Regions from separate parts of the Streptomyces sp. NPDC005435 genome, predicted to be linked through region 1. Evidence: predicted binding sites of a transcription regulator. Region 1 holds the regulator's gene; the other holds the start of a gene.
What was found. The regulator HrcA, encoded in region 1, represses chaperone genes, less so after heat shock. The targets are predictions, from matches to a motif close to TTNGCACTCNGNNNNNCNGAGTGCNAA.

Region 1 (5,269 bases):
GACGACGAGCACGATGTCGCCCGTCGCGGGGAGGTCCACGGTGGCCAGCGGCACGCTCTCGTGCTCGAAGTCCGAGTGCAGCACGGCGGCGAAGTCGGCCTCCGCGAGCAGCGCGGCGACCTGCTTGGTGGTGGCCGCCTCCGCGACCTCGGGGAAGCGGACCCGGCGGGACTGCTTGCCCGCCTCGCGCGCGGTGGAGCGCCACTTGCCGAGCGCCTTCAGGCCCCGGTCGCCCTTCCACTGGGTGATGCAGCGGGCCGCCTGCCAGGGCACGACGCGGTCGACGCCGACCTCGGTCATGGTCTCGACGGCGAGTTCGCCCCGGTCGCCCTTGGGCAGCGCCTGGACGACGGTGATACGCGGGGCGGGCTCGGGCTCCTCCACGACCGCGCCGAGCCGGACGAGCAGCCGGTCCTTGCCCTCGGTGCCGGTCACCTCGGCCACGGCGTGGCGTCCGGCGCCGTCGGTGAGGACGACCTCCTCGCCCGCCTGGAGCCGCTTCACGGAGACGGCGTGCCGTCCCTCGGGGCCGTCCAGGACGAACGGTCCGCCCTCCGGGCCGAAGTCCTCCACCACGAACACGGGAGCGGTCATCCCGCGCCACCTCCGTCAGCCAACTCTGTTGTCGCAGCGCGCAGTTCGGCGGCCAGTGTCTCCACAAGCCGCCCGGCCGGCAGCGCGCGGGCCAGCCGGTGTCCTTGTCCCGCCCACAGCGCCATGCCCTGCGCGTCCCCGGCCCCGGCGGCGGCCCGGCGCAGCGGGGCGGTCAGGTGGTGGACGGCCGGGTAGGCGGCGGGGGCCTCGGGGCCGTGCTCGCGCAGGAAGCGGTTGACCAGGGCGCGGGCGGGGCGTCCGGTGAAGGCGCGGGTCGGCGCGGTGTACGGGAAGCCGGGGTCGGTCAGCGCCCGCTTGTGGAGTTCGGGCGCGCCGGACTCGGGGGTCGCGAGGAAGGCCGTACCAAGCTGGGCGGCACTGGCCCCGGCGGCGAGCACGGCGGCGATCTGCGCGCCGCGCATGAGGCCGCCGGCCGCGACGACCGGGAGGTCCACGGCCTCGGTGACCTGCGCGAGCAGCGCGAGGAGGCCGAGGCCCGTTCCGTCGCGCCCGGGGTCGTCGGTGTGGGTGCCCTGGTGGCCGCCCGCCTCCACGCCCTGCGCGATGACGGCGGCGGCCCCGGCGCGCTCGACCGCGCGGGCCTCCTCGGCGGTGGTGGCGGTGACCAGGGTGAGCGTCCCGGCGCGGCGCAGCGCGTCCAGCACCCCGGGCTCGGGCACGCCGAAGTGGAAGGAGACGACGGGGACCGGGTCGGCGAGGAGCAGGGCCAGCTTGGCGTCGTAGCCGTCGTCGGCCGGGCCGTACGGGTCGCCGGTCGCGGTGCCGTAGCGCTCGCTCTCCCCGGCGAGGCTCCGGGCGTACGGCTCGACGGCGGCGGGGTCGGCCGGGTGCGGCTGGGGCAGGAAGAGGTTGACGCCGAAGGGGCGGCCGGTCAGGCCGCGCAGCCGCTCGATGTCCGCGCGCAGCGCGTCCGGGGCCCGATAACCCCCGGCGAGGAAGCCGAGGCCGCCCGCCTCGCAGACGGCGGCGGCCAGTTCCGGGGTGGAGACGCCGCCCGCCATGGGTGCCTGCACGATCGGAAGCGTGAGGAGATCGGCGAGGGGCATGTCCGCATCGTGTCACGTCCGCCGCGCGAGTCCGAATCGAACCCGGTGACCGTGCCCCGAAACGAGGGGAGGGGGCGCCGGGCGCCCCCTCCCCACATCAACGCTCGCGGTCAGCGGCCGTTGAACGCGTCCTTCAGCCGCGAGAACAGCCCCTGCTGACCGGGCTGGAACTGACCCGTGGGCCGCTCCTCGCCACGCAGCTTGGCCAGTTCGCGCAGCAGCCGCTCCTGCTCCGGGTCGAGCTTGGTCGGGGTGGTCACCTCGACGTGCACGATCAGGTCGCCCCGGCCGCCGCCGCGCAGATGCGTGACGCCCCGGTTGTGCAGCGGGATCGACTGGCCGGACTGGGTGCCGGGCCGTATGTCGACCTCCTCCATGCCGTCCAGCGTCTCCAGCGGCACCTTGGTGCCGAGGGCCGCGGCCGTCATCGGGATGGTGACCGTGCAGTGCAGGTCGTCGCCGCGCCGCTGGAAGGTGGAGTGCGGCAGCTCGTGGATCTCGACGTACAGGTCACCGGCGGGGCCGCCGCCGGGGCCGACCTCACCCTCGCCCGCGAGCTGGATGCGGGTGCCGTTGTCGACACCGGCCGGGATCTTCACCGTCAGGGTGCGCCGGGAGCGGACCCGGCCGTCGCCCGCGCACTCGGGGCACGGGGTCGGGACCACGGTGCCGAAGCCCTGGCACTGGGGGCAGGGCCGCGAGGTCATGACCTGGCCCAGGAAGGACCGGGTGACCTGGGAGACCTCACCCCGGCCGCGGCACATGTCACAGGTCTGCGCGGTGGTGCCGGGGGCGGCGCCCTCGCCGCTGCAGGTGTTGCAGACGACCGCGGTGTCGACCTGGATGTCCTTGGTCGTACCGAAGGCCGCCTCGTCCAGCTCGACCTCGATCCGGATCATGGCGTCCTGGCCGCGCCGCGTACGCGAGCGCGGGCCGCGCTGCGACGCCGTGCCGAAGAACGCGTCCATGATGTCGGAGAAGTTGCCGAAGCCACCGGCGCCGAAGCCGCCGGCCGCACCGGCGCCCGCGCCGCCCGACTGGGAGAGCGGGTCGCCGCCGAGGTCGTAGACCTGCTTCTTCTGCGGGTCCGACAACACCTCGTAAGCGGCGTTGATCTCCTTGAACCGCTCCTGCGTCTTCGGATCGGGATTGACGTCCGGGTGCAGCTCGCGTGCGAGCCTGCGGAACGCCTTCTTGATCTCATCCTGCGACGCGTCGCGGCGCACGCCGAGAACGGCGTAGTAATCCGTGGCCACTTACGACTCCGCCAGGATCTGTCCGACGTACCGTGCCACTGCGCGTACCGCTCCCATCGTTCCCGGGTAGTCCATGCGGGTCGGTCCGACCACGCCGAGCTTGGCAACCGCCTCGCCGCCCGAACCGTAGCCGACCGACACGACGGACGTGGAGTTGAGTCCTTCGTGGGCGTTCTCGTGCCCGATACGCACGGTGACGCCCGGATCTTTGGCCTCGCCGAGGAGCTTGAGCAGCACGACCTGCTCCTCAAGTGCCTCCAGGACGGGCCTGATCACCAGGGGGAAGTCGTGTCCGAAACGGGTGAGATTGGCGGTGCCGCCGATCATCAGCCGTTCCTCGTTCTCCTCGACCAGTGTCTCCAGCAGTGTGGAGAGCACTGTGGAGACGGTACCGCGATCGTCGGCCTCGAACGCATCGGGGAGGTCTTCGACCAGTCGCGGCACATCGCTGAACCGGCGTCCGGCGACCCGGCTGTTGAGCCGGGCGCGCAGATCGGCGAGCGAGGATTCGCCGAACGGCACCGGGCAGTCGACCATGCGCTGCTCGACCCGGCCGGTGTCCGTGATCAGCACGAGCATCAGGCGCGCCGGGGCGAGCGAGAGCAGCTCCACGTGCCGCACGGTCGAGCGGGTCAGCGAGGGGTACTGCACGACGGCGACCTGCCGGGTGAGCTGCGCGAGCAGCCGGACCGTACGGGCCACCACGTCGTCCAGGTCGACGGCGCCGTCCAGGAAGTTCTGGATCGCGCGCCGCTCGGGCGCCGACATCGGCTTGACGCCCGCGAGCTTGTCGACGAAGAGGCGGTACCCCTTGTCGGTGGGGATGCGGCCGGCGCTGGTGTGCGGCTGGGCGATGAAGCCCTCGTCCTCCAGGGCGGCCATGTCGTTGCGCACGGTGGCCGGGGAGACGCCGAGGTTGTGCCGCTCGGTGAGCGCCTTCGACCCGACCGGCTCCTCGGTGCCCACGTAGTCCTGGACGATGGCGCGCAGCACCTGAAGCCTGCGTTCACTCAGCATCGGCGCGCACCTCCATCTTGTCGCCCCACGGCACTCGGCTCTCTCCCCTGGCACTCGGCTCGTGCGAGTGCCAGACTTCCCCGGCCCAGTGTACGGCCGTGGGGTACCGCCCGGGCAAGGTCAGCGGTACTGCCCGGCTTGTTGCGGCTAGCGTCCCGGTATGAGCGTGACTTGGGAAGACCTGGGGTGGGAGAGGTTGGCCGAGGGGGTCGGGCGGTGCCGGCTGCCCGGCTGGGACTGTACGGCGGGGCTGGTCGTCGGGGCGGACACGGCGCTGCTCGTGGACGCGGGGTCGAGCCTCGCGGAGGGGGCCCGGATCGCGGCGGCGGCCCGGCGGCTGGCGGGGCGGGATGTGACCCATCTCGCGCTGACCCACCCGCATTTCGATCACGTCCTGGGCACTCCCGCCTTCACCGGAGCGAAGACGTACGCCGCCGTCGGCGTGGACATGACCTCCGCGCACGCCCGCGAGGAGCTGCGCCGGGACGCGATCGGGAACGGTCTGCCCGCCGGCGAGGCCGACGCCGCGACGGCCGCCCTGACCCCGCCCGGACACCCGGTCTCCGGCGAGTGGACGCTCGACCTCGGCGGCGGCCGCCAGGTGCTCCTCGCCAACGTCGGGCCGGCCCACACCGCCCACGATCTCGCGGTCCTGGTCCCCGGTTCGCCCGAGGTGGTCTTCTGCGGCGACCTGGTCGAGGAGTCCGGCGAACCCCAGGCGGGCCCGGACGCCGTCCCCGCCCGCTGGCCCGCCGCCCTGGACCGGCTGCTCGCCCTCGGCGGCGCGGACGCACTGTACGTGCCCGGTCACGGAGCGGTGGTCGACGCGGACTTCGTACGGCGCCAACGCGACGCCCTGGCGGCCCGTTTCGGCGTGTCGTGACGGGGGCGGTACGGGTTCTCCTATCGTCATCAGAATGCGCGAGTACTCCCCCGATCTGACCGCCCCCTGGAAGAAGCCGCAGCCGGTGCCGGAGGTCGCGGCAGAACCGGGACTGGTGGTGGAGGAGCCCGGCACCGGGTTCTGCGGGGCGGTGATCCGCTGCGAGGCGGGCACGGTGACGCTGGAGGACCGCTTCGGCAAGCACCGGGTGTTCCCGCTGGAGCCGCGCGGCTTCCTGCTTGAGGGGCGCGTGGTGACCCTCGTACGCCCCTCCGCCGCCCCGGCACGCCCCGTCCGCACCGCCTCCGGCTCCGTGGCCGTCCCGGGCGCCCGCGCCCGCGTGGCCCGCGCAGGCCGCATCTACGTCGAGGGCCGCCACGACGCCGAACTGGTCGAGAAGGTCTGGGGCGACGACCTGCGCATCGAGGGCGTGGTCGTGGAGTACCTGGAGG
Region 2 (5,269 bases), on a different contig from region 1:
GACACCGGTGGCCTCGTCGCCGGTCTTGCCGAGGTTGCCGTCGAGGACCTTGGAGGCGTGCACCAGAGCGGAGCCACCACCGGAGACGATGCCCTCCTCGACCGCGGCGCGGGTCGCGGAGATGGCGTCCTCCAGACGGTGCTTCTTCTCCTTCAGCTCCACCTCGGTGGCGGCGCCGACCTTGATCACGCACACGCCGCCGGCCAGCTTCGCGAGGCGCTCCTGGAGCTTCTCGCGGTCCCAGTCGGAGTCCGTGTTCTCGATCTCGGCCTTGATCTGGTTGACGCGGCCCTGGACGTCCTCGGACTTGCCGGCGCCCTCGACGATCGTCGTGTCGTCCTTGGTGACCGTCACGCGGCGGGCGGAGCCCAGCACGTCCAGGCCGGCCTGGTCGAGCTTGAGGCCGACCTCCTCGGAGATGACGGTGGCGCCGGTGAGGACGGCCATGTCCTGCAGCATCGCCTTGCGGCGGTCGCCGAAGCCGGGGGCCTTCACCGCGACGGCGTTGAAGGTGCCGCGGATCTTGTTGACGACCAGGGTCGACAGGGCCTCGCCCTCGACGTCCTCGGCGATGATCAGCAGCGGCCGGGAGGCGTTGGTCTGGATGATCTTCTCAAGCAGCGGGAGCAGCTCGGTGATGGAGGAGATCTTGCCCTGGTTGATCAGGATGTACGGGTCGTCGAGGACGGCCTCCATACGCTCCTGGTCGGTGACGAAGTACGGGGACAGGTAGCCCTTGTCGAAGGCCATGCCCTCGGTGAAGTCCAGCTCCAGACCGAAGGTGTTGGACTCCTCGACGGTGATGACACCGTCCTTGCCGACCTTGTCCATGGCCTCGGCGATCAGCTCGCCGACCTGGTCGTCCTGCGCGGAGAGCGCGGCGACGGCGGCGATGTCCGACTTCTCGTCGATCGGGCGGGCCGCGGCGTGCAGGTCCTCGGAGACGGCCTTGACGGCGGCGTCGATGCCCTTCTTCAGGGAGGCCGGGGAGGCGCCGGCGGCGACGTTCTTCAGGCCCTCGCGCACCAGCGCCTGGGCGAGCACGGTGGCGGTGGTGGTGCCGTCACCCGCGATGTCGTTGGTCTTGGTCGCCACCTCCTTCACCAGCTGGGCGCCGAGGTTCTCGAACGGGTCCTCGATCTCGACCTCACGGGCGATCGTGACACCGTCGTTGGTGATGGTGGGCGCGCCGAACTTCTTGTCGATGACGACGTTGCGGCCGCGGGGGCCGATCGTCACCTTCACCGTGTCGGCCAGCTTGTTGACGCCGCGCTCAAGGGCGCGACGGGCGTCCTCGTCGAACTTCAGAGTCTTCGCCATGACAGCGGTAGCCCTCTCGGAAATCTGGGTGGATGTGACCGCGCCCCCGGCCGCCCGGCTTCCTCTCGGTCGCGGGGGGCCAGGGGCGCAGTGGAAGCAGAGACTGCTTCGGGTGAACTACTTCTCGATGATCGCGAGAACGTCGCGGGCCGAGAGGACGAGGTACTCGTCGCCGTTGTACTTCACCTCGGTGCCGCCGTACTTGCTGTACAGCACGATGTCGCCGACCTTGACGTCGAGCGGCAGGCGCTCGCCGTTCTCGAAGCGGCCCGGACCGACGGCGAGGACGGCGCCCTCCTGGGGCTTCTCCTTCGCGGTGTCCGGGATGACCAGGCCAGAGGCCGTGGTCTGCTCGGCATCCAGCGGCTGGACCACGATGCGGTCCTCAAGCGGCTTGATGGCAACCTTGGAGCTGGCGGTCGTCACGATCCGACCTCCCCCTTCTGAGATCACACGGGGTTGACTGTCTGAGGTGGCGACCAGGTGGTCCGTCGTCGCGGGTGCCGGACCTGCCCGTCGCTTTGTTGGCACTCTCTGCTGCCGAGTGCCAGAGCCGAGACTATGACCGGGGTTAGCACTCGGTCAAGCGGAGTGCCAATTGCCGTGCGGCGCGTCGGGGATGTCGGTGCGGGGAGTTGCGTCCACCGTTGCGGGGGCCGCGCCCCCGGACCCCCGCTTTCGGCCCCGAAAGGGCCTCGTCCTCAAACGCCGGACGGGCTTGACAGTGGCCGCCGTTACGGGCCTCGCCTGCGCCGTGCGGATCGAAGTGCCTACAGGTAGTCCTCCAAGTGGCCCACCGTCAGCCCCCGCTCCTGCACCCTCCGCAGGAGTCTCGCCGTCCGTTCCCCCAGTGCCGTCGCCGGGCCGCGGGCCGGGCCGACTCGGACGATGTCGCCCGGGAGGAGGGTGTGGGTGCCGCGGGTGTAGGTGAGGCCCGTCGAGGTGACCGTTGCGCGCCAGAGGACCAGCGCCGTGATGCCGCAGCGGGCGGCGGCGCGGAGGGTGGTGTGGTCGTACGTGGCGTGGCGGGGGCGCAGGAGGCGGGGGGTGGGGTGGGCGCAGATGGCGGCGCGCTGGCGGGCGTAGGGGAGGCCGGGGAGGGTGCCCCGGCGGGGGGCGCGGCGTTCGACGGTCGCGCCCGGGGCGCGCAGGGTGGTGCCGGGGGTGGCGAAGACCGTGACGGGGAGGCGGAGTTCGCGGATCAGGGTGGCGAGGCGGGGGTCCTGGCCGGCGCCGTCGTCGTAGGTGAGGAAGACGACCTTGTCGGTGGTGGGGACGCGGTCGACGACGGGGGGCAGGTGGGTGCTCGTACGGGCGGGCACCGCGTGGTGCGGGGCCGCGGCGAGGGGGGCGGGCAGGCCCCAGTGGCGGTAGGCGCGGTCGGCGCGTACGACGGGGCGGTGGACCCGCTCGGCGGCCTTCTTGCCGAGGCGTTCGATGGGGTCGACGGACTGGGCGCAGCCCGTCAGGAGGGCGGACGCGGCGAGGACGGCGCACAGCGCGGCGCGCACGCCCCCGGCCCTCACCGGGCGCCCCCGCCCGAGAACGAGAACCCGTACCCGCCCCCCATGGCTCACAGGTAGTCCTCCAGGCGGGCGACCGCGTAGCCCTCGGCGGTGACCTTGTTCAGGAAGCGGCGCATGTCGTCGACCATGGTGCCGTTCCACTCGTCGGGGCCGCGGAAGTGGGTGAGCACGATGTCGCCCCGGCGCAGTTTCCGGTCGTCCTCGCGGTACTCCCAGTGGTCGACGTAGACCTCTTCGTTCCAGATCGGCGCGTACTTGATGCCGCAGGACTTGGCGGCGCGCAGGGTGTCCTGGTTGTAGTCGCCGTAGGGCGGGCGCAGGAGGGTGGGGCGCTTGCCGAACTGCTTCTCCATGATGTCCTGCATCCCGCAGATCTCGTGGCGCTGCTGCTCGTAGGAGAGCCCGGGGAGGTAGGGGTGGGTCAGGGTGTGGTTGGCGAGGGGGGCGCCGTACGACTGCGCCTTGCGGAAGTAGCCGTAGTCGTCCTTGACGAGGTAGTCGCTGAGGAAGGCGGTGTACGGGATCTTCAGCTCCCGCATCATCTCCAGGAACTTGGGGTCCTTCTCGGCGCCGTCGTCGATGGTGAGGAAGACGACCTTCTGCTGCGTGGGGATGGTGGTGAAGACCGGGGGGAGGTCCCAGTCGTCCTGGTGGTCGACCTCGAAGCCGGCGCGGGCGGTGATCTCCGGCTTGACGCGGGGCGGGGCGGGCGGGGCGAGGGGGACCTCGGCGAGGCCCCACTTGCGGGCGGCGGCCGCCATGCGCTGCTGCTCGGCGAGGCGCGCGGCGGCCGCGTCCTGGGGCTTGGCGGGGCCGGCCTGTCCGGCGGGGGCCTTGTGCGGGGCGGCGCTGTCGCCGGGGCCCGCGCAGCCGGTGAGGACGGCGGCGGTGGTCAGTGCGGCGGCGCCGCAGCGCAGGGCGGTCGAGCGCCAACGCGCCCGAATTTTATCGTTTTGTACGACGGCTCGCATGGTGCCGGATCTTCGCAGGCCGGAGCCCCGTGACCGGCCCGACACCGCCGCCGGAGGCGCACGGTCCACCGACTGGCCCACAATGAGCCGGTGAACGACCAGCTCTCCTCCTTCCACGCTCTCGGCACCGACGAGGGCCGGGCCCTGCTCGACGAGGTGCGCGGCACCGCACCGGCCGACGAACTCGCCGTCGCGACGCGGCTGCGCCGTACCCACCCCGTCGAGCTGGTGTCGGCCGCGCTGGGGCAGGCCCGGCTGCGGCAGCGGGCGGCGGCCAAGTTCGGGGCCGAGGACGCGGAGCGGATGTTCTTCACGCCCAACGGGGTCGAGCAGTCGACGCGGACGAGCGTGGCGGCCTACCGCGCGGAGCGGATGCGGGCGCTCGGGGTGACCTCGGTGGCGGACCTGTGCTGCGGGATCGGCGGCGACGCGATCGCGCTGGCCCGCGCGGGCATCCGGGTCCTCGCCGTGGACCGCGACCCGCTGACGGCGGCGGTGGCGCGGGCGAACGCGGCGGCACTGGGCCTCGCGGACCTGATCGAGGTGCGCGAGGCGGATGTCACCGAGGTGGACACGGCCGGGTACGACGCGGTGTTCGTGGACCCGGCGCGGCGGGGCGGCCGGGGCCGCATCTTCGACCCCGAGGCGTACTCACCGCCGCTGTCCTGGGCGGTCGCGGCGGCCCGTACGGCCCCGCGCGCCGCGCTGAAGATCGCCCCCGGCGTCCCGCACGAGGCGGTGCCCCCGGAGGCCGAGGCCGAGTGGATCTCGGACGGCGGGGACGTGAAGGAGGCGGTGCTGTGGTTCGGCACCGGCACCCCGGGCGGCGTCCGCGCCACCCTGCTCCCGGGCCCCCGCACCCTGCTCGGCCGCGGCCTGCCCGACCCGGCGGTCCGCCCGGTCGGCCGCTACCTCTACGAGCCCGACGGCGCCGTCATCCGCGCCCACCTGGTCGCCGAGGTCGCCGAGGACCTGGATGGCGGCCTCCTGGACGAGACCATCGCCTACATCACCTCCGACACCCTCCACCCCACCCCCTACGCCACCGCCTACGAGATCACCGACCAACTCCCCTTCAACCTCAAGAAATTGAAAGCCCTCCTCCGCGAACGCCAGGTCGGCACCCTCACCGTCAAGAAGCGCGGCTCAGCCGTCGAACCGGAAGAACTCCGCCGCAAGGTCAAGCCGCAAGGCCCCCACTCGGCGACGGTGTTCCTGACCCGGGTGGCGGGCGCCCCGACGATGCTGATCGGGCATCCGGCGGCGTAACGGCTTCAGACGCAAGGACTTCAGGCGCGAGGGCTTCAGAGGCCCTCACGCCGGCGCCGCCCCCGTACTCGCCCGCACCACCAGGCTCGTCGCCAGTTCCACGCGGGTGGAGGACGAGGTGGTGGGGGTGGGGGCGAGGGCGAGGACCAGGCGGGCTGCGGCTTCGGCCATTTCGGTCAGGGG

Region 2: a site for HrcA is predicted at 1,892-1,918, ahead of groES (co-chaperone GroES). Genes of this name have one in related genera too.

The regions. Positions count from the first base shown of each region.
Region 1 is NZ_JBEXEQ010000021.1:80,754-86,022, forward strand. It holds gene AB0898_RS25175 (16S rRNA (uracil(1498)-N(3))-methyltransferase) at 1-594, opposite strand, end outside; gene AB0898_RS25180 (nitronate monooxygenase) at 591-1,661, opposite strand; gene dnaJ (molecular chaperone DnaJ) at 1,772-2,917, opposite strand; gene hrcA (heat-inducible transcriptional repressor HrcA) at 2,918-3,934, opposite strand; gene AB0898_RS25195 (MBL fold metallo-hydrolase) at 4,095-4,817, shown strand; gene AB0898_RS25200 (DUF3097 domain-containing protein) at 4,852-5,269, shown strand, end outside.
Region 2 is NZ_JBEXEQ010000019.1:47,632-52,900, forward strand. It holds gene groL (chaperonin GroEL) at 1-1,320, opposite strand, end outside; gene groES (co-chaperone GroES) at 1,438-1,746, opposite strand; gene AB0898_RS23660 (hypothetical protein) at 2,091-2,831, opposite strand; gene AB0898_RS23665 (polysaccharide deacetylase family protein) at 2,894-3,817, opposite strand; gene AB0898_RS23670 (class I SAM-dependent methyltransferase) at 3,908-5,086, shown strand; gene AB0898_RS23675 (LacI family DNA-binding transcriptional regulator) at 5,132-5,269, opposite strand, start outside.